3 regions of the Caballeronia sp. LZ016 genome follow, and region 2 is predicted to be linked to each of the others. Evidence: predicted binding sites of a transcription regulator. Region 2 holds the regulator's gene; each other region holds the start of a gene.

Region 1 (7,269 bases), 260 kb from region 2:
ACGTCGACGATCAGCGCGACGCTGCCATCGCCCAGAATGGTCGCGGCGGAAATGCCGTGCACTTTGCGGTAATTCGTTTCGAGGTTCTTCACGACAACTTGCTGCTGGCCGACGAGTTCGTCGATCAGCATGGCCATGCGCCGTCCTTCGGTCTGCAGGATCGTGACGATGCCCTGCGTCGGCTCCGTGCGCGCGCCTTCGACATCGAACACCGAATGCAGCGCGACGAGCGGCAGGTATTCACCGCGCACGCGCACCACGCGCTCGCCGTTGGCTACCGTGTAGATGTCCTCGGCGACGGGCTGCAGCGACTCCATCACGAAGTTGAGCGGCAGAATGAAGATTTCGTTGCCGACCTTCACCGACATGCCGTCGAGAATCGCGAGCGTGAGCGGCAGCACGATCTTCGTGGTCGTGCCCGCGCCCTGACGCGACATGATTTCGACGTGGCCGCCCATCGACTGGATGTTGCGCTTCACCACGTCCATGCCGACGCCGCGCCCGGAGATATCGGTGACCTGCTCGGCGGTCGAAAAGCCCGGCATGAAGATGAGCTGCCACACTTCTTCGTCGCTCATCGATTCGCTGACCTGCATGCCCTGCTTCTGCGCCTTCGCGAGAATCTTGTCGCGGCGCAGGCCCGCGCCGTCGTCGCTCACTTCAATGACGATGTTGCCGCCGTGATGCGCCGCCGACAGCACGAGCTGCCCGGTCGCGGGCTTGCCCGCCGAGCGGCGCGCTTCCACGGTCTCGATGCCGTGATCGAGCGAATTGCGCACGAGGTGCGTGAGCGGATCGATGATGCGCTCGATCAGGCTCTTGTCGAGCTCGGTCGCCTGACCGAACGTGACGAGTTCCACATCCTTGCCGAGCTTGCCGGCAATATCGCGCACGAGGCGCGGGAAGCGGCTGAATACGTAGTCCATCGGCATCATGCGGATGGACATGACGGCCTCTTGCAGATCGCGCGCGTTGCGTTCGAGCTGCGCCATGCCGTTGAAAAGACGGTCGTGCAGGGCGGGGTCGAACGCGCTCGTGGTTTCCGCCAGCATCGCCTGCGTGATGACGAGTTCGCCCACGAGGTTGATGAGCTGGTCGACCTTCTCCACGCCGACGCGAATCGAGCTGCCTTCCGCCGATGCCGCCGCGGCCGGGCGCGCCTTCTTCTCGGCGTCGCCCGATGCGGTCTTCTGTTTTTCGCTCGATGACGGGATGGCGGCGGCCACGTTCACCGCCGCCTTCGCCGTTTCCTCGTCCTTCTGCTCTGCCGCGGATGCGGGCGCGTCCTGCGCCTGCGATACGACCGGCTGAGCCCGTGGCGTCTGCTGCTCCGCGGCCGGAGGCGCGCTTTCGTGCGCGTCGCCCCGGCCGATCGTGATCTGCGATTCATCGATCACGAAGCAGCACACAGCCACGATGTCGTCGGCGGAGACGTCTGACTCGAGCCATAGCACGAGTTCGGCGTCCGTCTTTTTCTCTCCGACGATGCTGCCCAGGTTCCCCAGCTCCTCGGTCAAAGTCGCCAGGTCCTTCTCGCCCACCCCCCGTAGCGTAATTTTCAGGTGGGGTCCTGCTGCCGCAGCCGATGCATCCGCTGCGGTTCCTTCATTCGTCGATCCCGTCGCGCCGTCGGCGAGTTCGAATGCGCCATCCCAGTTGCCGTCGTCTTCGATCGCTTCGGCGGCCTGTGCCAGCACGTGCGCAGGCGGTGCGTTCGGGCCTTCGTAAGCCGGCGCCGGTTCTGTTTGCGAAAGCGCTGCCAGCGCTTGCGGTTCCGCGACCGCGCCGCCTTGCTGCCCGGCGTCTTCGTTCTTGAGCCGTTCGAGCTTCGCGCAGATCGCGGCGGCGGCGGCCGCATCCGGGTCCTCGCTCGCGCGATACGCGGCGAGCTGATCGGAGAGCACGTCCTTCGTCGCGAGGAAGGTGTCGATCATGTCGCGGCGCAGAACGAGCTCGTTGTTGCGTGCGCGATCGAGCAGCGATTCGAGGATGTGCGTCGTTTCGGTGAGCGCCGTGAAGCCGAAGGTCGCCGCGCCGCCCTTGATGGAATGCGCCGCGCGGAAGATCGCCGCGAGATCCTCGGGATCGGGATTCGCGATATCCAGAACGAGCAGCAGTTGCTCCATCTGCGCGAGCAGTTCATCGGCTTCGTCGAAGAAGGTTTGATAGAACTGGGTAATGTCGAGTGTCATGCTTGTGTCACCATCGGCGCGTGCGTGCGCGGGTTGTCTTCTGCTTTCGCTTTAGTGCTGCGTGTTCTGCGAGATCGCCGCGACCACTTCGGTCAGCAGGTCCGGATCGAGCGGCTTCTCGATCCAGCCCGTCGCGCCCGCGGCCCGCGCCGCGTCCTTGAACGGCTCGCCGTCTTCCGTCGTGAGCACGAGGATCGGCGTCGCCGTGTAAGCGGGATTCGCCCGCAATTCGACGATCAGATCGAGCCCGCTCTTCTTCGGCATGTGGTGGTCCGTGAGCACGAGATCGAAGCGCTCGGCGAGCGCCCATTCGAGTCCTTCGTTGCCGTCCGACGCCACGGTCACCTCGTAGCCCGCTGTCGTCAGCGTGGCGGAGAGGATTTGCCGCATGGCGGCGGAATCGTCGATTGCCAGAATGTTCTTGATCATGTGTGTGTCTCGCGGTCTTGCCCTGATGACGGCCAAAACGTGTGGAGTCTTGAGCGTTTTTTTGACGCGATAGCGCTTAATTCGCGAGCTTGCCGACAAGCGGCGCGGCGCCCGGTTTCGCCGGGGCGTTGTCGAATACCGCGCCGGGCGCGCCGTCGTCGCGCAGCATCGCGGCTTCGGACCGGTGATTGAGCACGATCACGCTGATGCGCCGGTTTTCGGGATCGAGCGGATTCTGCCTGTTGAGGTTCTGCGTCGATGCGAGGCCGAGCACGCGCAGCACTTTGGCTTCGTCCATGCCGCCCGCGATCAGCTCGCGCCGCGACGCGTTCGCGCGATCCGCCGACAATTCCCAGTTGCTGTAGCCCTTTTCGCCGCCCGCGTACTTCACGGCGTCGGTATGTCCCTGCACGACGATGCGGTTCGGCACGTCGTTCAGCGTGCGGCCGATTTCGCGCAGGATGTCGCGCATGTAGGGCTGCACCGTATCGCTGGAGAGTGCGAACATCGGGCGCTTCTGGGTATCGACGATTTCGATGCGCAAGCCCTGCTGCGTCGATTCGATGCGTATCTGCTGCTTGAACTGCTGCAGCGTCGGGTTCGCTTCGATCGCCGCCATCAGCTTCACCTGCAGATCGTGCAGGCGCACCTGTTCGCGCCGCTCGAGCTCGGTCGTCGCCTGCCTGAGCGCTTCGTCGTCCGGTTCGGCGCGCGGCGTGCGGCTGTCGGTCGTGCGCATGGTGCCCGCCTCCTGGCTGGACAGATCGCGCCCGCCGCCCTCGATGATGCTGTTGTCCATGCCGACAGTCTTGCCGCCGACCATCGCCGCCTTCAGCGGCATGTTGAAGTACTCGGCGATTCCTCGACGCTGCACCGGCGACGTGGACGACAGCAGCCACATCAGCAGGAAAAACGCCATCATCGCGGTCATGAAGTCGGCATAGGCGAGCTTCCACGCGCCGCCGTGATGCCCCTTCGCGCCACGGCCGACGACACGCTTGATGAAGATCGGGCGATCCTTTTCGCTGCTCATGATGTCGTCACTTCGCCTTCACGCGGCGCACGTGTTCTTCGAGTTCGGAGAACGACGGGCGCTCCGTCGAGAACAGCACCTTGCGGCCGAACTCGACTGCGATCGCGGGCGCGTAGCCGTTGAGGCTCGCGAGGATCGTCACCTTGATGCACTGGAACATCTTCGTCTGCTCGGCGACGCGCTGCTCCGCGATGTTCGCGAGCGGCGCGATGAAGCCGTACGACAGCAGGATGCCGAGGAACGTGCCGACGAGCGCCTGCGCGATCATCTCGCCGAGAATCGCGGGCGGCTGATCGGCGGACGCCATCGTGTGCACGACGCCCATCACGGCCGCGACGATGCCGAACGCGGGCATCGCATCGCCCACTTTCGAGAGCGCCTGCGCGGGTGCTTCGCCTTCGACGTGATGCGTTTCGATCTCCTCGTCCATCAGGCTCTCGATTTCGAACGCATTCATGTTGCCGCCGACCATCAGGCGCAGATAGTCCGTCATGAATTCGACGATGTGATGGTCCGCGAGAATCTTCGGGTACTGGCTGAAGATGGGGCTCTTGCCGGGATCGTCGATGTCGGCTTCGAGCGTGAGCGTGCCTTCCTTGCGCGCCTTGGCGAGCAGCACGTACAGCAGGCCCATCAGCTCCATGTACACGTCCTTGTTGTACTTGGAGCCCTTGAACAGCGTAGGAATGACGAGCAGCGTCGCCTTGATCGTCTTCATTCCGTTGCCGAGGATGAACGCGCCGACGCCGGCGCCCGCGATCATCAGGATTTCGACCGGCTGCACGAGCGCGCCGAGGTGGCCGCCTTCGAGCGCGTAACCGCCGAAAACGGACAGCAAGGTCACGAGCGTTCCAACAAAGATCAGCACGGGCAAGTCCTCGGGTTCTGATGCGGATGACCGGCGTGAGTGCGCGGTTAAGGATGTTTACGGCATGAGGGAAGAAAACTTTGAGGCGGGGGCGCCGCGAGGCGTGCGGCGCGATGGCGCGGCGGTGCGCGCGCCGTCTTGCTGTCGGCGCGGCGGTGCGTTCAGGCGATGTGCGCGACGGGAGCGTCGGCGGGTTGAGAAACGGCCGCCGCCTTTCCCTTGTCCGCGAGCGAAGAGAGCACCACGTGATCGTCGAACCGGAAGCGGCACAGCAGATGGCTCGACGACGCTACCTTCAGCGCCTGCGCCGGCGTCAGCGCCGACAGGACTTCGGCGACGCGCTCCGACAAGCCGAGGCGAAACATCGCCGCGACGCGATCTTCCTGCAGCAGCCGCTGCGCGAGCAGCAAGTACGACAGATTCACCTCGCGGATCTCCGCGAGCACGCCCGTATTGGTGGCCGTCATCCTCTTCCCCGAGTCGATTCGTGGCTGGTCAGGCCGGCGGGAAACGTTTGCTCGAATGCGTCAAAAAAACGGCGCATCCGGCCCCGCAATAATGTGTCGGCCGATTGTCGCCCGGCGCGGCTCACTCGCATATCGGACATACATACCGACCGGCTGACGGAATATCGCTCGCGATCGTGTAGGAAAAATTCGTACAGAAGCGTGATGCTTGCTGGTCGGCAGAGGGTTTATCGGCGGAAAACTAAGCGAACTTGAGGGCGTTATCCGGGAACAGAACGTGCTATGGAACGCCTCGCCGCGCTCCTTGCGTGTCGTCTGCATCCCGACCGCTTCGGGCCGGTGCAATTTCTCACTTCGTAACAGCCGTTGTTTCGCGCTGTAACAACGTTAAGCGATTGAAAAATGACGTGAAATGCCGCTCTCGATCCCGATAATGAACGTAAGGGATAACCCGGTCGAGAGCCGGAACCGATTTCGGGTGGTCTGAGCGGCGAACTTGCCGCAGCCGCGCCGCCCGTCCGAAAGGCATGCGTCCATCGTTCGACCGGCTTCATCGCATGTTCATACGAATGCTTTGCACAGGGCCGGAGTCACGCCGGAAACGCCACTCCGCCGCTGCCTTGCAAGGACCGCCGAGGCGTCGAACCGCCAGCCGCGGACCACACTGGAGAACCACGATATGCGAATCGCACAAATTGCACCGTTGCACGAAGCAGTCCCCCCGAAGTTCTACGGCGGCACTGAGCGCGTGGTGTCCTATCTGACGGATGCGCTCGTCGACCTCGGCCACGATGTAACCTTGTTTGCAAGCGGCGATTCGCAAACCCGTGCGACCCTCGAAGCGGCCTGGCCGCGTGCGCTGCGACTCGATCCGACCATCCGCGATCCGCTCGCGCCGCATATGCTGCTGCTGGAAACGGTCCGCCGCCGCGCGCATGAGTTCGACGTGCTGCACTTCCACCTCGACTACATGCCGTTCCCGCTGTTCTCGCAGATGGATACGCCGTTCGTCACGACGCTGCACGGCCGCCTCGATCTGCCCGAACTTCAGCCGATCTTCAACACGTTCACGAACGCGAACGTCATTTCCATCTCGGATAATCAGCGTGGCCCGCTGCCGCAGGCCAACTGGCTGAACACGGTTTACCACGGTCTGCCGGACGACCTGCTCACCCCGCAGCCGCACAAGAAGCCGGAATATCTCGCGTTCCTGGGCCGCATTTGCCCCGAAAAGCGCGCCGACCTCGCCATCAAGATCGCGGCGCAAAGCGGCCTGCCGCTGAAGATCGCGGCGAAGGTGGACAAGGTCGACCAGGACTATTTCAAGTCGACCATCGAGCCGCTGCTGTCGCAGGCGCACGTCGAGTTCATCGGCGAGATCAACGAGGCGCAGAAACCGGAGTTTCTGTCGGGCGCAAAGGCGCTGCTGTTCCCGATCGACTGGAACGAGCCGTTCGGCCTCGTGATGATCGAATCGATGGCTTGCGGCACGCCGGTGATCGCTTTCAATCGCGGGTCGGTGCCGGAAGTGATCGATCATGGCGTGACCGGCTTCATCTGCGAAGACGTGCAAGGCGCGGTGGGCGCGCTGCACCGGATCGACGAACTGTCGCGCACCGAGATTCGCGCGCAATTCGAACGCCGTTTCAGCGCGAAGACGATGGCGCAGAACTACGTCGACACCTACACGTCGATGCTGCAGGCCGCGAAGCGCCCGGTGTTGCGCCAGGTCGTGGGCTAAAGCCTTTCCGCTTTCGGCATCACTCTGGAATGCCGCCCGATTCGGGCGGCATTTTCTTTTTTACCGACAAACCGCGCGCCCTGTGATCCGCGCAACGATCGACCATTTTTGACAGTTGGAGAAAAGAGCCGCGCTTAAACTGCGCTCCGCAGAAGCAGTCGGCTTTCTTGCGTTAAATCAACGATCTTCATCTTTCACAGGGCTGGATCATGCAATTGTCGAAGCGTCTCGGCGCTGAAGTTTTCGGTACTTTCTGGCTCGTGCTGGGCGGTTGCGGCAGCGCCGTTCTGGCTGCGGCCTTTCCTCATGTCGGCATCGGGCTGGCTGGCGTGTCGCTCGCCTTCGGCCTCACCGTGCTGACCATGGCCTACGCCATCGGCCACGTTTCCGGCTGTCACCTGAACCCGGCGGTCAGCATCGGCCTCACGGTCGCGGGCCGGTTTCCGGTGCGCGATCTCGCGCCGTACATCGTCGCGCAAGTCGTCGGCGCGACGCTCGGCGCGTTCGTGCTGAAGCTCATCGCGACGGGCGCGCCGGGC
Region 2 (7,269 bases):
CAGGCGGCTCGAGCGCCGCGAGCATCGACGCAATCTCCGGCATGCCCGATACAACGGCCAGGTCCGCGCTATACACGCGCCCCAGTTCCTCCGCGCCCTGATGCACGTGAATGAGCGTCTGCTTCGTCTTCGGGATATCGAGCAGCGTGTAGCCGCCCGTCGTCGATTCGCCCATGCGCGGACCCAGCACGAAGAGCACATCGGCTTCGCGCACGCGGGCAGCGAGCGCCGGATTGATGCCGAGGCCCACATCGCCCGCATAGTTCGGATGCTCGTTGTTGAGCGTGTCCTGAAAGCGGAAGGCGCAGCCGGCCGGCAACTGCCATCGCTCGATGAAGCGCGCGAAGTCTTGCGTCGCGCCTTCCGTCCAGCCGCTGCCGCCCGCGATCACGAACGGCTTCTCGGCATTGGCGAGCATGTCGCGCAGCCGCTCCATCTGCGCCGGCGAAGGCGATGCCGCCACACGCTGATAACGCGGCGCAGCGGGTACGGCATCGCACGCTTCGGTCAGCATGTCCTCGGGCAGCGCGAGCACGACCGGCCCCGGACGCCCCGCCGTCGCGACGTGAAACGCATGACTCATGTATTCGGGAACGCGGCGCGGATCGTCGATCTGCGCGACCCATTTCGCCATCTGCCCGAACATGCGCCGATAGTCGATTTCCTGAAACGCCTCGCGATCCATGTGGTCGCGCGCGCATTGGCCGATGAGCAGGATCATCGGCGTGGAATCCTGATACGCGGTGTGCACGCCGATGGAGGCGTGCGTGGCTCCCGGCCCGCGCGTCACGATGGCGACGCCCGGCCGGCCGGTCAGCTTGCCGACCGCTTCGGCCATGTTCGCCGCGCCCGCCTCGTGGCGGCACACGATGGTCTGAATCTGGTCCGTTTCGTCGTGCAGCGAATCCAGCACGGCGAGGAAGCTCTCGCCGGGCACGCAGAACACGCGCTCGACGCCGTGATGCACGAGCGCATCGACGACGAGCCGCGCGCCGGTGGTTTGAGTGGAAGCGGGGGAAACATCGGACGCCATGCGTAAAAGTCTCCTGTCTGTTCTGGTTGGCGGATGCGCGCCCTCTAGCTTACGCCGTGGACGGCGCAGCAAGCCGATTCTTTACCCCCGATCCGTCCATCAGCCGAAATACCCCTTTTTCACACCCTTTATCCAGCGATAGGCGAAGCGGCTTCTTCGCAATAATGGCTTCACTGAAAAGCGGGCACGTCGAAACATCCGGCGACGCCCGCCTCGCAAAGATCGCAGTCATTCCTCATCGGGGGCAAGTTTGAACATTCGTAAATTCATTGGCGCGAACAGCCGCGACGCACTGCGACAGGTTCGCGAAGCGCTCGGCCCCGATGCAGTCGTGTTGTCGAACCGTACGCTGGACGATGGTTCCGTCGAGATCGTCAGTGTCGCGGATAGCGATATCGCGTCGATCTCGCCGGATGCGCAAGACCTGGCCGTGCCCGCGACGTTCGCGAGCGCCACGCCGCGCGCCGCGCTGGCGCAGGCAGCCGCCGCCAGGCAGGCCGCACCGAATCCGTATGCAAGCGGCGACGTGTTCTCGTCCGTTTTCGGCGCGAACACCGACGCGGACGATGAAGCAGCATCTTCCGCCGACGAAGCGTCCCGCACGATGGCCGATTCCAACCCGTGGCTGATCCAGCATGCGCGACGCATCGCCGAACAAGCGGCGACGCCGTCGAATCGTCCGTTGACGGCATCGTCGGCGATTGCGCGCGGCCTGGGCGTGCCGGTGCCGCCGAAAGCGCAAGGCGTCGACAAGACCGAGACGGCGAATCACGCGTTGCGCCAGCTGGCGCAGCCGAAGATCGACACCCCCGACTGGGCCCGCGAAGCCGCGCAGGTCGCCGCACGCCGCGCCGCGCAAAAGATCAACGCGAGCGCGCCGCAAGCGGAAGCATCGCCGGCATCGACCGAGGGTGCGTTCGATGGCTTGCCCGCGAACGCGGCGGCCGTCGTCACCGAGGCGATCCGCGCCCGCATGGAAGAGGTCGTCAACGAAACGGTGATGAACGAACTGTCGTCGATGCGCTCGATGATGGAAGAACACTTCTCCGGCCTGCTGTGGGGCGATCGCCAGCGCCGCACGCCGAGCAACGCCGTGCTGACCAAGCGCCTGTTCGCCGCCGGATTTTCCGCGCAGCTCGTACGCATGGTCATCGACAACATGCCGGAGATGGAAAGCGCCGAGCACGCGATGGAATGGGTGCAGCAGGTGCTCGAATCGAATCTGCCGGTGATGGCGAGCGAAGACGCGCTGATGGAACGTGGCGGCGTGTTCGCGCTGATGGGCCCGACGGGCGTCGGCAAGACGACGACCACCGCGAAGCTTGCCGCGCGCTGCGTGATGCGCTTCGGCGCAAGCAAGGTCGCGCTGCTGACCACGGACAGCTACCGGATCGGCGCGCACGAGCAACTGCGCATTTTCGGCAAGATTCTCGGCGTCTCGGTGCATGCGGTGAAGGACGCAGCCGACCTGCAACTGGCGCTGTCGGAGTTGCGCAACAAGCACATCGTGCTGATCGACACCATCGGCATGAGCCAGCGCGATCGCACCGTCTCCGACCAGATTTCGATGCTGTGCGGCGCGGGTCATCCGGTGCAGCGCCTGTTGCTGCTCAACGCGACGAGCCACGGCGACACGCTGAACGAAGTCGTGCAGGCGTACAAGAGCGCGGCCGATCAGCCGCCGCTCGCGGGCTGCATCCTGACCAAGCTCGATGAAGCGACGAACCTGGGCGGCGTGCTCGACACGGTTATCCGCTACAAGCTGCCGGTGCATTACGTATCGACCGGACAGAAGGTGCCGGAAAACCTGTACGTGGCGACCAAGCGTTTTCTGATCAAGAGCGCGTTCTGCATTCCGCGCGACGGTTCGCCGTTCGTGCCGCAGGACGAGGAAGTGCCGGCGCTGCTTTCCGCATTGTCCGCGCGTGCCGCGGCCGAACTCCATGAGGTCCGCTTTGGATAAGCTCGTGCTCGACCAGGCTGAAGGCCTGAGACGGTTGCTGACGCGTGCAGGCTCGCGCGTGGTGGCGGTCGCGGGCGGACCGGCGGGCATCGGCTGCACGTCGGCGGTGGTGAATCTCGGTGCGGCGCTCGCCGTGCATGGCAAGGATGTGCTCGTCATCGACGAGCGGCAGAACGGAACATCGGTGAGCCGCATGGCTGGGCTTTGCGGATCGCAGGCGATGAGCGCGGTGATGTCCGGCCGCCACGCGCTGCAGGACGTCGTCACGCGCTCGCCGCTCGGCTTTTCGCTGATCGCCGCGCCTCGCGAGGAGCGCGTGAGCCACGACGCCGCGCAATGCCGCGCGCTGCTCGACGGATCGGCGGACATCGTGCTGATCGATACGCAACTGGATCGGCATGGCGCGTTGTCGTCGCTCGCGGCGCAGGCGCATGACTTTCTGATCGTCACGCGTGCGGCTGCGCCGGCGATCACCGAGGCGTATGCGTGCATGAAGCGTCTGCACTACGCGCATGCGATCGGCCAGTTCCGTGTGCTGATCAATCACGTGCAGAACCCGGCCGATGCAGCGGTCGCGTTCGAGAACCTGTCGGGCGTCGCGAGCCGGTATCTGGCTGTGTCGCTCGTGCATGCGGGATATGTGTCCGAGGATGCGCGCATTACTCGGGCGAGGGAGCTGTCGCGTTCGGTGGTGGAGGCGTTTCCGGCAACGGCTGCGGCGCGCGACTATCGCCAGATTGCGGCGGAGCTTCTTCACTGGCCGATGCGTCCCGCGCTTCTTGCGGGCGATGCGGAAATTCGAAACGAAGTGCAGTTTTTGGTTGGCGAGTCTGACAAGGGCGGGCGGGAAGTGGCGCGAAGGGCGCCGATGTTTCCCGGCCATGCATTGAGCAGCACGGCGTCGATGTGATCAAGACAAAGGTGACCCAGATGTACAACGCCCAAGGCAAACTCTCGCAGTCCGACGTGTTGACGCGCTACGCGCCGCTCGTTCGCCGGCTGGGACTGCAGCTCGTCGCCAAGATGCCGGCGAGCGTGGATCTCGACGATCTGATCCAGGCCGGCATGATCGGCCTGATGGATGCGGCGAGCCGTTACAAGGAAGATCAGGGTGCGCAGTTCGAGACGTATGCGAGCCAGCGCATCCGCGGCGCGATGCTCGACGAGTTGCGCGCGAACGACTGGTTGCCGCGCAGCATGCGCAAGACATCGCGCGAGGTGGAATCGGCGGTGCACAAGGTCGAGCAGAGTCTCGGACGTTCGGCGAGCGAGGTGGAGATCGCCGAGCACATGAAGCTGCCGCTCGACGAATACCAATCGATGCTGCAGGACTTGCACGGCAGCCAGTTGATCTATTACGAAGACTTCGATCGTTCGGCGGATGACGAGCCGTTTCTGGACCGGTATTGCGTGGATCGGTCGGACCCGCTGTCGGCGCTGCTCGATGAGAGCTTGCGCGGGGCGCTGATCGAGGCGATCGATCGGTTGCCGGAGCGCGAGAAGCTCTTGATGAGTCTGTATTACGAGCGCGGGTTGAATCTGCGCGAGATCGGCGCGGTGATGGAAGTCAGCGAGTCGCGCGTTTGCCAGCTGCATAGCCAGGCGGTGGCGAGGCTGCGGGCGAAGTTGCGGGAGCAGGAGTGGACGGGGGTGGAGGCTTGAGGGGGTAGATCCCGCAGCGGCCATCAGCTTCTGCAACGCCTAAGAGATTGAACGTCTGAAGAGCCGCGCGCCTTCAGATTGTCGTGAAGCTAAGCGGATTCGATGCATCGGTTGCCGGTCCGCTTCTTCCGGTCTCCGAAGTGGCATAACCCAGACCTCCAGTCGCCACCGCTTCGCAGATTCGTTTCTTGGTTCACGCGTTCGGGATGAAGGCGCTGCGTCATAAGGCGGCTTCCTGCAAACGCTCAGGAGCCCAGACATGTTCGATCAATGCGACTACCAATTCGCGCCGGGTCCGCTGTTCCTCCTTCGTGAAAGTGTCGAAGGCCCTGAATGGCAGTTGATGTTCTGCAGCAAACTGCTGGAACTTCGGTTGGTGCTGGTAAGCGCTCGCGTCCAAGCTTGCCGCGTAGAAGTTCTGCTTGGCGTAGTGCGGGCGCTTGTCGGCGAATGACTTGTCTTGCAGACTACGGTTCACGTCGGCAGGCAGCAAAAGGAGGGAAGCCACGTGGTTCCGCCACTCTTGGAACTCCTGCTCGTCTGCGAAGTGCTCGGCCACAGCCTCATAGTCGTCGGCCCAAATGTGCTCGATGTCGAACGGATTCTTGACATCCCGCCTGACTAGTTTGTCGAAGGACTCGGTGCGGCCCGCGCCGGCCTCGGTCGCGGCCGTCAGGCGCGCCAACAGGTGAGCGATATAGCGACGGCTGAATTGATTAAGTCCTAGACCATCAATGCCCGTTCGGCCTCTGGCGACGCTGCCCTCAAACGTTACGTCGTCTTCTTCCAGCTTTTTAGTCAGCGCCTCTACCAACTCCGACAAAGGTTTGCGACGAATATCGCGGCATAGCAGCCACATGGCATACGACACACTTGAGTATCCGACGCGGATGTAGTTCACCACACGGCGCATCAGCCAGATGTCAAGGTAGGTGGCCGTCACGGCTAGCTTCCGACGCACGGTGTCGTCGTCGTCCGTTTCGATGAGCGGCGCCAGCAGCACCGTGCCCTGCCACGTGAAATCGTTGTGAGCGTTGTAGTAGATGGGCTCCAGACCGGGCGTGTAGTGTCGGCTGGCGGCGAGAACGCGCCGGTAGGCTCTAGCGAAGAACGGGAAGCTCTGGGCCATCAGATGCTGATTGGCTTGTGCCTTGCCCAGGCCGAGTTGCACGCTGTGATCGCGCACCCAGCGGTGAAAGACTGATCCGATGAGTTCCCAGTCCTTGTCCACGGCGCCTGCCTTGCGTTCGCGCGTGGAGTCGGCGTATTGCGCGCGTAGCCAAGCCTTGATGCAATTGGCGTCGCGCTCGGGCTCGTGGCTACCGCCCCACGAGATTAGCTCTAGAACCTCGTGCTTCCAAGTCTGGTTAGCCTGCATGCGGGCTTGCGGGTCTTCGATCGGGGCCAGCAAGTAGGCCTTGAGCATGTCCACCGGGCTGAGCGGTTTGCCGCGATCATTCATGGTTTCGAAGATCGCGTACGCGTAGTTGTCGTTGTCAGTGGCGATCTCGATCAAGCCCACCCGCGTGAGGAGCCAGTAGATGAAGTGTGGCAGCGCGTCGCCAAGATCGACCAGCAGGTCGTTGGCCTCGATGTCGCTGTAACGGGCGTACATCGTTTGAATGGACTCATCTTTGCCATCAGGGCTGTAGTCGTAGCCCTGGAACAGCGCCTGGATAACTGGAAGGCGCTCGGGGATGTCGAGGTTGAACTTGGGCTCGCCCAAGTTGTCGCTGAAGATCAGGGGCGCCATGGTCTTCGACACCGGCAACTCCCGTGCTTCCGCCGCGCGGTATAGGCAGATGAGCAGCAGCGTAAGCGAAGTCACCCGCTGCTGGCCATCGATCAGATAATTTTTGCCGTTGCGCTTGCTGACGATGATGGAGCCGAGAAAGTATTCACCGTAGCTGCTCACTGCCGGAGTCTCGTCCCCTGCCTGGTACTGAGAGAAGAACTTGGCTTGTAGGTCTGATAGCAGTTCGTCGATATTCTCCTTTTCCCACTTGTACTCGCGCTGATACTCGTCGATGGAGAAGGACTGACTTTGCAGCAATTGCTGCACGCTACGGTAATGCGGTGTGATGGCGCTCATGGCGTGTCCCTCACGCGTCTTGGTTTTGGGTTTCAGCTTGTCGCCGGCCACTTCGACTTGGTCGGCAGTCGGTAGCAGCAGGGTTCTGCCGGTTACCAGCTCTTGCATCATGCCCTGCTCGAAGGCGCGCATTTTGGCGGGTCGTTCTTCTAGGGCGGGAAGGTCGACCTGCATGTCGGACAGGACCTTGCTTCGCGTCAATCAACGGCTGAATGAGGTGGGCATTGATTTTGTCGCCGATATCGGTCTTGCCCTTCAGCGCGATCATGTCCTTGAACCTGGCCCCGTTTGGGATAAGCATCGGCGGCGCGAGATTGTCGCTACCGGCGTATTTGTCCCTGATGCACTTGATGAACAGCATGGACAGGGAGTAGTCCTTGTACTGGCTGGCATCCATGCCGCCACGCAGTTCATCGCAAGAGGCCCAGACGAAGGAGTAGAGGTCTGATTTCTTGATGGCCATGAAGCGGTCAGGCTCGTGTGGTGAGTCGTCGCAGAGGCCGAAATGTTACCCTTCCG
Region 3 (7,269 bases), on a different contig from region 2:
ACGAGGTCGTCGACGACTTGCTGACGCGTGAGGCCGCTGGTTTGCGCCGCCGCGGCGACGGGCGACAGCGCGATGACAGCGACGGCAATGCGCAGGACTGGCTTCATGGCGAACTCCTCATACGAAGGGATCGAGGGACGCGACTACAACGCGCGGCCACGTCATCGCGACGCGGCCCCGTTCATTGTAGGCACGCCCGCGCAGCGAAGTTCGCCCGCGACGGCGCGATTGCAACCAGCGGCGCGAAGGTGTTACTGCGGTGTCTGTCCCGGCGGCGTGGTGGACATCGAGCGGCCCGATGCGGACGTGCCATCCGGCGACGCACCGTACGCGTTGCCCGAGCGGATCTTTTCTTCCGCGGCCTGAATGTTGTTGGGATAGAACGCGTCTCGCTCGGACGGGTTGTAGCCGGCCTGCTCGAGTTGTTTCAGTTGCTCCCTGACCTGCGCGCGCGTGAGCCCTTCCTGGGCGGATGCGACGAGCGGCGAAGCGACGAGGGCGGCGACGGCAATGCGCGTGACTAGCTTCATGGCGGACTCCTCATGCGAGTGATGGGCGATCGCGGCATGCACGCCAGGATCACGTGCGAATTCTATTTGTCGGACCGTGACGACATGCTGGCGTGCGGATGGCGCGTCGGTCAGACGAAACGTCAGCCATGCCCTGAAAGCGCGCGAGCCCGGTGATAGACTCGCCTGCTCTTTACGCCATCCTTTCGCGCTCTTATCGCATGTTCAAATTGCCGACCACGGCGACCGCGCCGTTCTGCCCGTCCGAATTCAAAGGCTCCGTCATCGTTGCTCCCGGTGCGCCGCTCTGGAAGAAGCTGCTGCAATTCGCGGGGCCGGGCCTGCTGATTTCCATCGGCTATATGGACCCCGGCAACTGGGCGACGGATATCGAAGCCGGATCACGCTACGGCTTCAGCCTCTTGTTCGTCGTCGTTTTGTCGAGTCTTGCGGCGATGGTGCTGCAATGCCTTGCGATGCGGCTCGGCATCGTCACCGGGCGCGATCTCGCGCAACTTTCGCGCGAGCGTTATTCGAAGCCGGTGGCGAATGCGCAATGGATGCTCGCGGAGCTTTCGATCATCGCCTGCGATCTGGCCGAAGTGCTCGGCGGCGCGCTGGCGTTTCACTTGCTGTTCGGCTGCTCGCTGATGTGGGGCGTGGTCTTCACCGCGTTCGACACCATCATCGTGCTAGGCCTCAAAGGCAAGAACTTCCGCGATCTCGAAGCGATCATGCTCGGGCTGATCGCGACCATCGGCGTCGGGTACATCGTGGAGCTGGTGCTGGTGAAACCGCACTGGCCGGCGGTTGCGGCGGGACTCGTGCCGTCCATCGACGTGCTGTCGAGCCGCGAACCGCTCTATCTGGCGATCGGCATTCTCGGCGCGACCGTCATGCCGCATAACCTGTATCTGCATTCGTCGATCGTGCAGACGCGCGTCGTCGCTCGCGATGAAGCGAGCCTTGCTTCGGCTATCCGTCTTTCGCGGCTCGACACGATCGTGTCGCTCGTGCTTGCGCTGCTGATCAACGCGGCGATCCTGATTCTCGCGGCCTCCGCCTTTCACCCGACGGGGCATACGCAAGTCACCGAAATCGAGGATGCGTACAAGCTGCTTGCGCCCATCGTCGGCACCGGGCTCGCGGCCATTCTGTTCGCGGTGACGCTGTTCGCTTCGGGGCAAAGCTCGACCTTCACCGGCACCATCGCGGGACAGGTCATCATGGAAGGATTCTTGCGCCTCAAGATTCCGTGCTATCAGCGCCGCCTGATCACGCGGGCGCTCGCGCTGGTGCCGGCAGTGATCGGCGTGTACCTGATGGGCAACGGGGCGGTCGGCAAGCTCCTCGTGGCGAGCCAGGTCGTGCTGAGCCTGCAGTTGCCGTTCGCGCTTTACCCGTTGATTCGGATGACGAACGACCGCAAGCTGATGGGCAGATTCGCGAACGCCCCGCACATGAAGGCGCTCGCGTGGCTGCTGTTCGCCGTGATCAGCGCGGCGAACGTGTGGCTCGTCGTGCAGACGACGATGGACTGGTTCGCCTGATGCGCGCTTACTTGACGACGCCGACCTGCATCGTCGATTTCGCCGCGACGGCTGCGGGACTCGCGGATTCGCCGGGCAGCGCCTGATCGCTCGTGGTGCGCCCGCCATCGCGGAAGAAGGCGAGCTCGGCCGCCTTGTTCAGCACGAGAATGCTGATTCGGCGATTCGTCGGCTCGTCGACGACGTCCTTGTTGAGCGGCAGCGCATCGGCGAGGCCGCGCACTTGCAGCACCTTGGTTTCGTTCATGCCGCCCGCGACCAGCGCGCGGCGCGCCGCGTTCGCTCGCTCGCCCGACAGTTCCCAGTTCGAATAGCCTTTCTGGCTGCCGGAATACGGCACGGCATCCGTATGGCCCGCGATCGACACGCGATTATCGACATCGTTGAGCGATGCGCCGATGTTCGAGAGAATCGTCGTCACATAGGTTTCGAGCTTCGAGCTGCCCGATGCGAACATCGGCCGCTTCAGCGAATCCACGATCTCGATGCGCAAGCCTTCGCTCGTGATCGCAATGCGAATCTGGTCCTTGAACGCACGCAACGCGGGCGTGTTCTCGATGAGCGCCGTGAGCTTCTGCTTGAGTTGCTGCAGACGCTGCATGTCCTCTGCTGCAACCGAGGCGCGCGCCACCGAAGGCGGCACCGGTTGTGTCTGGCTCTTGCTGGCTTCGCCGGGACGCGAGCTCGACAAGTCCTTGCCACCGCCGTTGATGATGCTCGTATGCGCCGATGCGCCGCCTTCGTTGCCGAAGAGCGCGGACAGCGGCGTGTTGAAGTAGTCTTCGATGCCCGCCTTGTCGTACTTCGACGTGGAGCCGAGCAGCCACATCAGCAGGAAGAACGCCATCATCGCGGTGACGAAGTCGGCATAAGCGATCTTCCATGCACCGCCATGATGCCCGCCGTGGCCGCCGCCCTTCTTCTTGCGGCGCACGACGACAGTGGGGGCGAGCACCGATTGCAACGGGTCGCGTGAGGGTCTATCAGCCATGAGCGTGACTCCTTCTGATCAGGGCTTCGTCAGGCCGACTTCGGCATCTTGGTCGCGCGCACGGCGTCGTCCAGTTCCTGGAAGCTCGGACGGTCCGCGGTGAACAGCACCTTGCGGCCGAACTCCACCGCCACGGTCGGCGCATAACCGTTCATCGATGCGAGCAATACCGACTTCACGCACTGGAACGGCTTGGCTTCGGCCGCGCCCTTCGCGTTGAGCAGGTCCGCGAGCGGGCCGATGAAGCCATACGCGAGCAGAATGCCGAGGAACGTGCCGACGAGCGCGCCCGCGATCATCTCGCCGAGCACGGCGGGCGCGGCGCCGACCGAGCCCATCGTATGCACGACGCCCATCACCGCGGCGACGATGCCGAATGCCGGCAGGCCATCGGCCATCTTCTGAATCGCGTTGGCGGCGATCGAGCTTTCCGCGTGATGCGTCTCCAGTTCTTCGTCCATCAGGTCCTGCAGTTCGAGCGCGTTCACATTGCCGGCCGACATCATGCGCAGGTAATCGACGATGAAGTCGAGCAGGTGATGATCCGCCATCACGTGTTCGTACTTTTGAAAGAGCGGGCTGGATTCGGGCGCGTCGACATCGGCTTCCAGCGCCATCATTCCTTCCTTGCGCGCCTTCTGCAGCAGCTCGTAGAGCAGCGCGATCAGCGAGAGGTATTTCTCTTTAGTATAGCCGCCGCCCTTGAACACCTTCGGCAGCGCCTGAAGCGTTTTCTTGAGCGTCGCGGTCGGGTTCGACACGACGAAAGCGCCGATCGCCGCGCCGAAAATACACAGCAACTCGAAGGGCTGAACGAGCGCGGCCAGGTGACCGCCGACGCCAATGAAGCTCCCGATCACCGAGCCGATGACGAGGACCCATCCGATAACGACAAACATGATTTCTCCGCAAATGTCCGGGCTTTGCGAGCCGTGCGCGCTCGTTCAACGAAACACGCACGGCTCGCAAAGCATTGTCTGCATGATGCTGGGCTTTTTAACGGCGCAGTACACCGGGACATTTAGGGTGACCCGTGGAAACATTTCGAAAGCATGTTCCGGGCGGTAAATGTTACGCAGCCATGACGCCGCAGGTAATGGAAGCGCCGGCGCGCTTCCTCTACCATCGACGCATGAACCCGACCCTGACTGCTCACACGCTGCGCGCCCCGCCCGCGACCGTCGGCGCTTTGCTGCGCGAATGGCGGCAGCGAAGGCGCATGAGCCAGCTCGATCTCGCGGGCATTGCCGATATCTCGACACGGCACCTGAGCTTCGTCGAATCCGGACGCTCGATGCCGAGCCGCGACATGCTGATGCGCCTCGCCGAACAACTCGACGTGCCGCTGCGCGAGCGCAACACGCTCTTCGTGGCGGCGGGTTATGCGCCGATGTATCGCGAACGCGCGCTCGCCGATCCGCAACTCGACGCGGCGCGCCGCGCGGTCGATCTCGTGCTGAAGGGCCACGAGCCGTATCCGGCGCTCGCCATCGACCGTCACTGGACGATGGTCGCGGCCAACGCCGCGCTCGCGCCGCTGGTCGCATCGGCGGACGCGTCGCTGCTTCCGCCGCCGTCGAACGTGCTGCGGCTGTCGCTGCATCCGCGCGGGCTGGCGGGCGTCATCGACAACTGGCATGCCTGGCGCGCGCATGTGCTCGCCCGCGTGAGGCGTCAGATCGACGTATCGGGCGATACGACGCTCGCCGCGCTGCTCGCCGAACTGGAGGCGTATCCCGCCCCGCCGCACGCGCTCGCCGAAGCGCACACCGATTTCGACGCGGTCGTCGTGCCGCTCCGATTACGCACGGCACACGGCGTGCTTTCTTTCTTCAGCACGACGACCGTCTTCGGCACACCCGTGGACATCACGCTGTCGGAACTGGCGATCGAAGCGTTCTTCCCGGCCGACGACGCGACGGCCGCCACGCTGCGCGAACTCGCCGACGCACGGCGCTGACGCTTGCGGAGCGGAACCTGCCGCCGTCGACGAGATCAATAATGAAGCAGTCGTGCACGACGCAGTCCAACCAACGCGGAAAAGGCAGCCATGATTCAAACATTCGAACACGTAGTCGGCGGCGAGCGCATGCAATTCTGCGCGAGCATCGCAGAAGGCGGCGGGCCGCAACGCGTCATCATCAGCCGCGCGGATTCGGCGGAATCGCTCGTGATCGTGGAGGCCGACGGCATCATCGGCGCGATCCGGGCGGAAGTGGAAGCGCCCGATACGTTCGTCGCGGACGCGGTGCGCAAGGCGCAGAACGAAGCGCTGATCGAGCGCGCGCTCGAAACAGGCGAAGTGCAGACGACGAGCCTCTGAGGCCCGTCTTCTTTCGACGATGCCCGCGCAGTTCGACGGCTGCGCGGGCATCGTGCTTACATGCGCGGCTCGCCGTTGTGGGGATCGGCGGGCACGAGCGGCGTCGCCGAGTCGGGGCCGTCGGGCATGTCGGGGTCTTCGGGATTCGGCGGTGCGTCGGGATCGAGCAGTTTGTCAGGGTCCGGCTCGATGGTTTCGTCCGGCGAGTGAGGCGTGGTCGACATGATGGCGTGTTCTCCGGAATTGGAACGAAGGCGCGCGTTCGGGCGCTTCCGGCACACGCTGCAACGCGCGTTCCCGATAACGAAGATGGCGCACCCGAACTGCGGTGCGCCATCCATCGACGACTCAGCCGCGATCTTTACCGCGCAGCCGGCGCGTCCTTGATGAAGAGCGTCGTCAGCGCACCCACGACGCACAACGCGCCCACATACAGCGCGGGCGCCATCGGACTGGATTTCATCATCAGCGAGACGACGATCGGCGTGAGTCCGCCGAACACCGCATACGCGACGTTGTAGGAGAACGAGATCCCTGAAAAGCGGACGGCGGGCGGGAACGCCTTGACCATCACGAACGGAATCGCGCCGATCACGCCGACCGTAAAGCCCGTGAACGCATACCACGGCAGCAGCACGGACGCATCCACGGCCACTTGTTTGAAGAGCGCGTAGTACGACACGGCCAGCACGCATCCGCCGATGAAAATCGTCTTGCCCGCGCCGATGCGTCCCGCAATCGCGCCCGCCAGCACGCAGCCGATGGTCAGGCAGAGCGTCGCGGCGCAGTTGGCGGCGAGCACCGTCGCCGGGGCGATGCCGAATTGCTTCTGCAGCAGCGTCGGCGTCATCAGGATCACGACGACGATCGCGGCGGAGAGCATCCACGTCAGCAACATCGATACGATCACCGCGCGTCCGTGGTCGCGCAGCACGGCCTTCAGCGGGATTTCCGCCGCGAGCGACTTGCGCTTCTGCAGTTCCGCGAAGACCGGCGTTTCATGCAGCCAGCGGCGCAGATAGACCGAGCACAATCCGAACACGCCGCCGAGCAGGAACGGCAGACGCCATGCGAAACCGGCGACATCGGCGGGAACGAAGCTCTTGTTGATCGCGGTGGCGACCAGCGAGCCGAGCAGGATGCCCGCCGTGAGACCCGCCGTCAGCGTGCCGCACGCATAGCCGATATGACGGCCCGGCACATGCTCCGACACGAACACCCACGCGCCCGGCACCTCGCCGCCGACCGCCGCGCCCTGCATGACACGGAACAGCAGCAACAGCACGGGCGCCATCATGCCGATCGACGCATACGTGGGCAGCAGGCCCATCAGGAGCGTCGGCACCGACATCAGCAGCACGGACAGCGTGAACATGCGCTTGCGCCCGAGCAGGTCGCCGAAGTGCGCCATGACGATGCCGCCGAGGGGCCGCGCCAGATAGCCCGCCGCAAAGATGCCGAAAGTCTGCAATTGCCGCAGCCAGTCGGGAATCGACGGCGGGAAAAACAACTGGCCGATGACCGGCGCGAAGAACACGAAAATGATGAAGTCGTAAAACTCGAGCGCGCCGCCGAGCGCGGCGAGCGTGAGCGTCTTGTAGTCGCTGCGCGTGAGCGAGCGGCCGGCGGCCTGCGACGCGCCGTCGAAAGGTGTTGCCTGCATCGAATGAGAACCCGTAATGAGAAAAGCCACGCGCGCGGCGAGCGACGCATGGAACGAGGCAATGCCCTGCGGGATGTCGGACGCGCCGGGTGAGCGCGAAACGGGAACGACTCGGGCGCGGATTAGAAGCCGGCCCCCGCCAACCGCACTGCGCGTGACGACGGAGAGCCGCAGCGCACGCCCCCGCAGCGTCTCGGTAAGACGGCGAAGGCGGGATTTCGGCCATTGTGAGC

What was found. The regulator FliA, encoded in region 2, starts transcription of late flagellar genes. The targets are predictions, from matches to a motif close to CTAAAGTTTNNNNNNNNNNNGCCGNTA.
Region 1: a site for FliA is predicted at 4,580-4,606, ahead of motA (flagellar motor stator protein MotA). Genes of this name have one in related genera too.
Region 3: a site for FliA is predicted at 4,048-4,074, ahead of motA (flagellar motor stator protein MotA). Genes of this name have one in related genera too.

What each region holds. Positions count from the first base shown of each region.
Region 1 is NZ_JARTVY010000001.1:661,829-669,097, forward strand. It holds gene cheA (chemotaxis protein CheA) at 1-2,192, opposite strand, end outside; gene P9220_RS03130 (response regulator) at 2,244-2,621, opposite strand; gene motB (flagellar motor protein MotB) at 2,698-3,654, opposite strand; gene motA (flagellar motor stator protein MotA) at 3,662-4,522, opposite strand; gene flhD (flagellar transcriptional regulator FlhD) at 4,684-4,989, opposite strand; gene P9220_RS03150 (glycosyltransferase family 4 protein) at 5,669-6,730, shown strand; gene aqpZ (aquaporin Z) at 6,940-7,269, shown strand, end outside.
Region 2 is NZ_JARTVY010000001.1:925,172-932,440, forward strand. It holds gene P9220_RS04375 (thiamine pyrophosphate-binding protein) at 1-1,033, opposite strand, end outside; gene flhF (flagellar biosynthesis protein FlhF) at 1,284-2,996, shown strand; gene P9220_RS04385 (MinD/ParA family protein) at 2,989-3,906, shown strand; gene P9220_RS04390 (RNA polymerase sigma factor FliA) at 3,927-4,658, shown strand; gene P9220_RS04395 (DUF262 domain-containing protein) at 4,879-6,924, opposite strand; partial or broken gene P9220_RS04400 (type I restriction-modification system subunit M N-terminal domain-containing protein) at 7,013-7,213, opposite strand.
Region 3 is NZ_JARTVY010000002.1:857,759-865,027, reverse strand. It holds gene P9220_RS17510 (DUF4148 domain-containing protein) at 1-107, opposite strand, end outside; gene P9220_RS17505 (DUF4148 domain-containing protein) at 252-530, opposite strand; gene P9220_RS17500 (Nramp family divalent metal transporter) at 731-2,059, shown strand; gene motB (flagellar motor protein MotB) at 2,067-3,050, opposite strand; gene motA (flagellar motor stator protein MotA) at 3,080-3,949, opposite strand; gene P9220_RS17485 (helix-turn-helix transcriptional regulator) at 4,183-5,010, shown strand; gene P9220_RS17480 (hypothetical protein) at 5,101-5,373, shown strand; gene P9220_RS17475 (hypothetical protein) at 5,430-5,597, opposite strand; gene P9220_RS17470 (MFS transporter) at 5,735-7,036, opposite strand.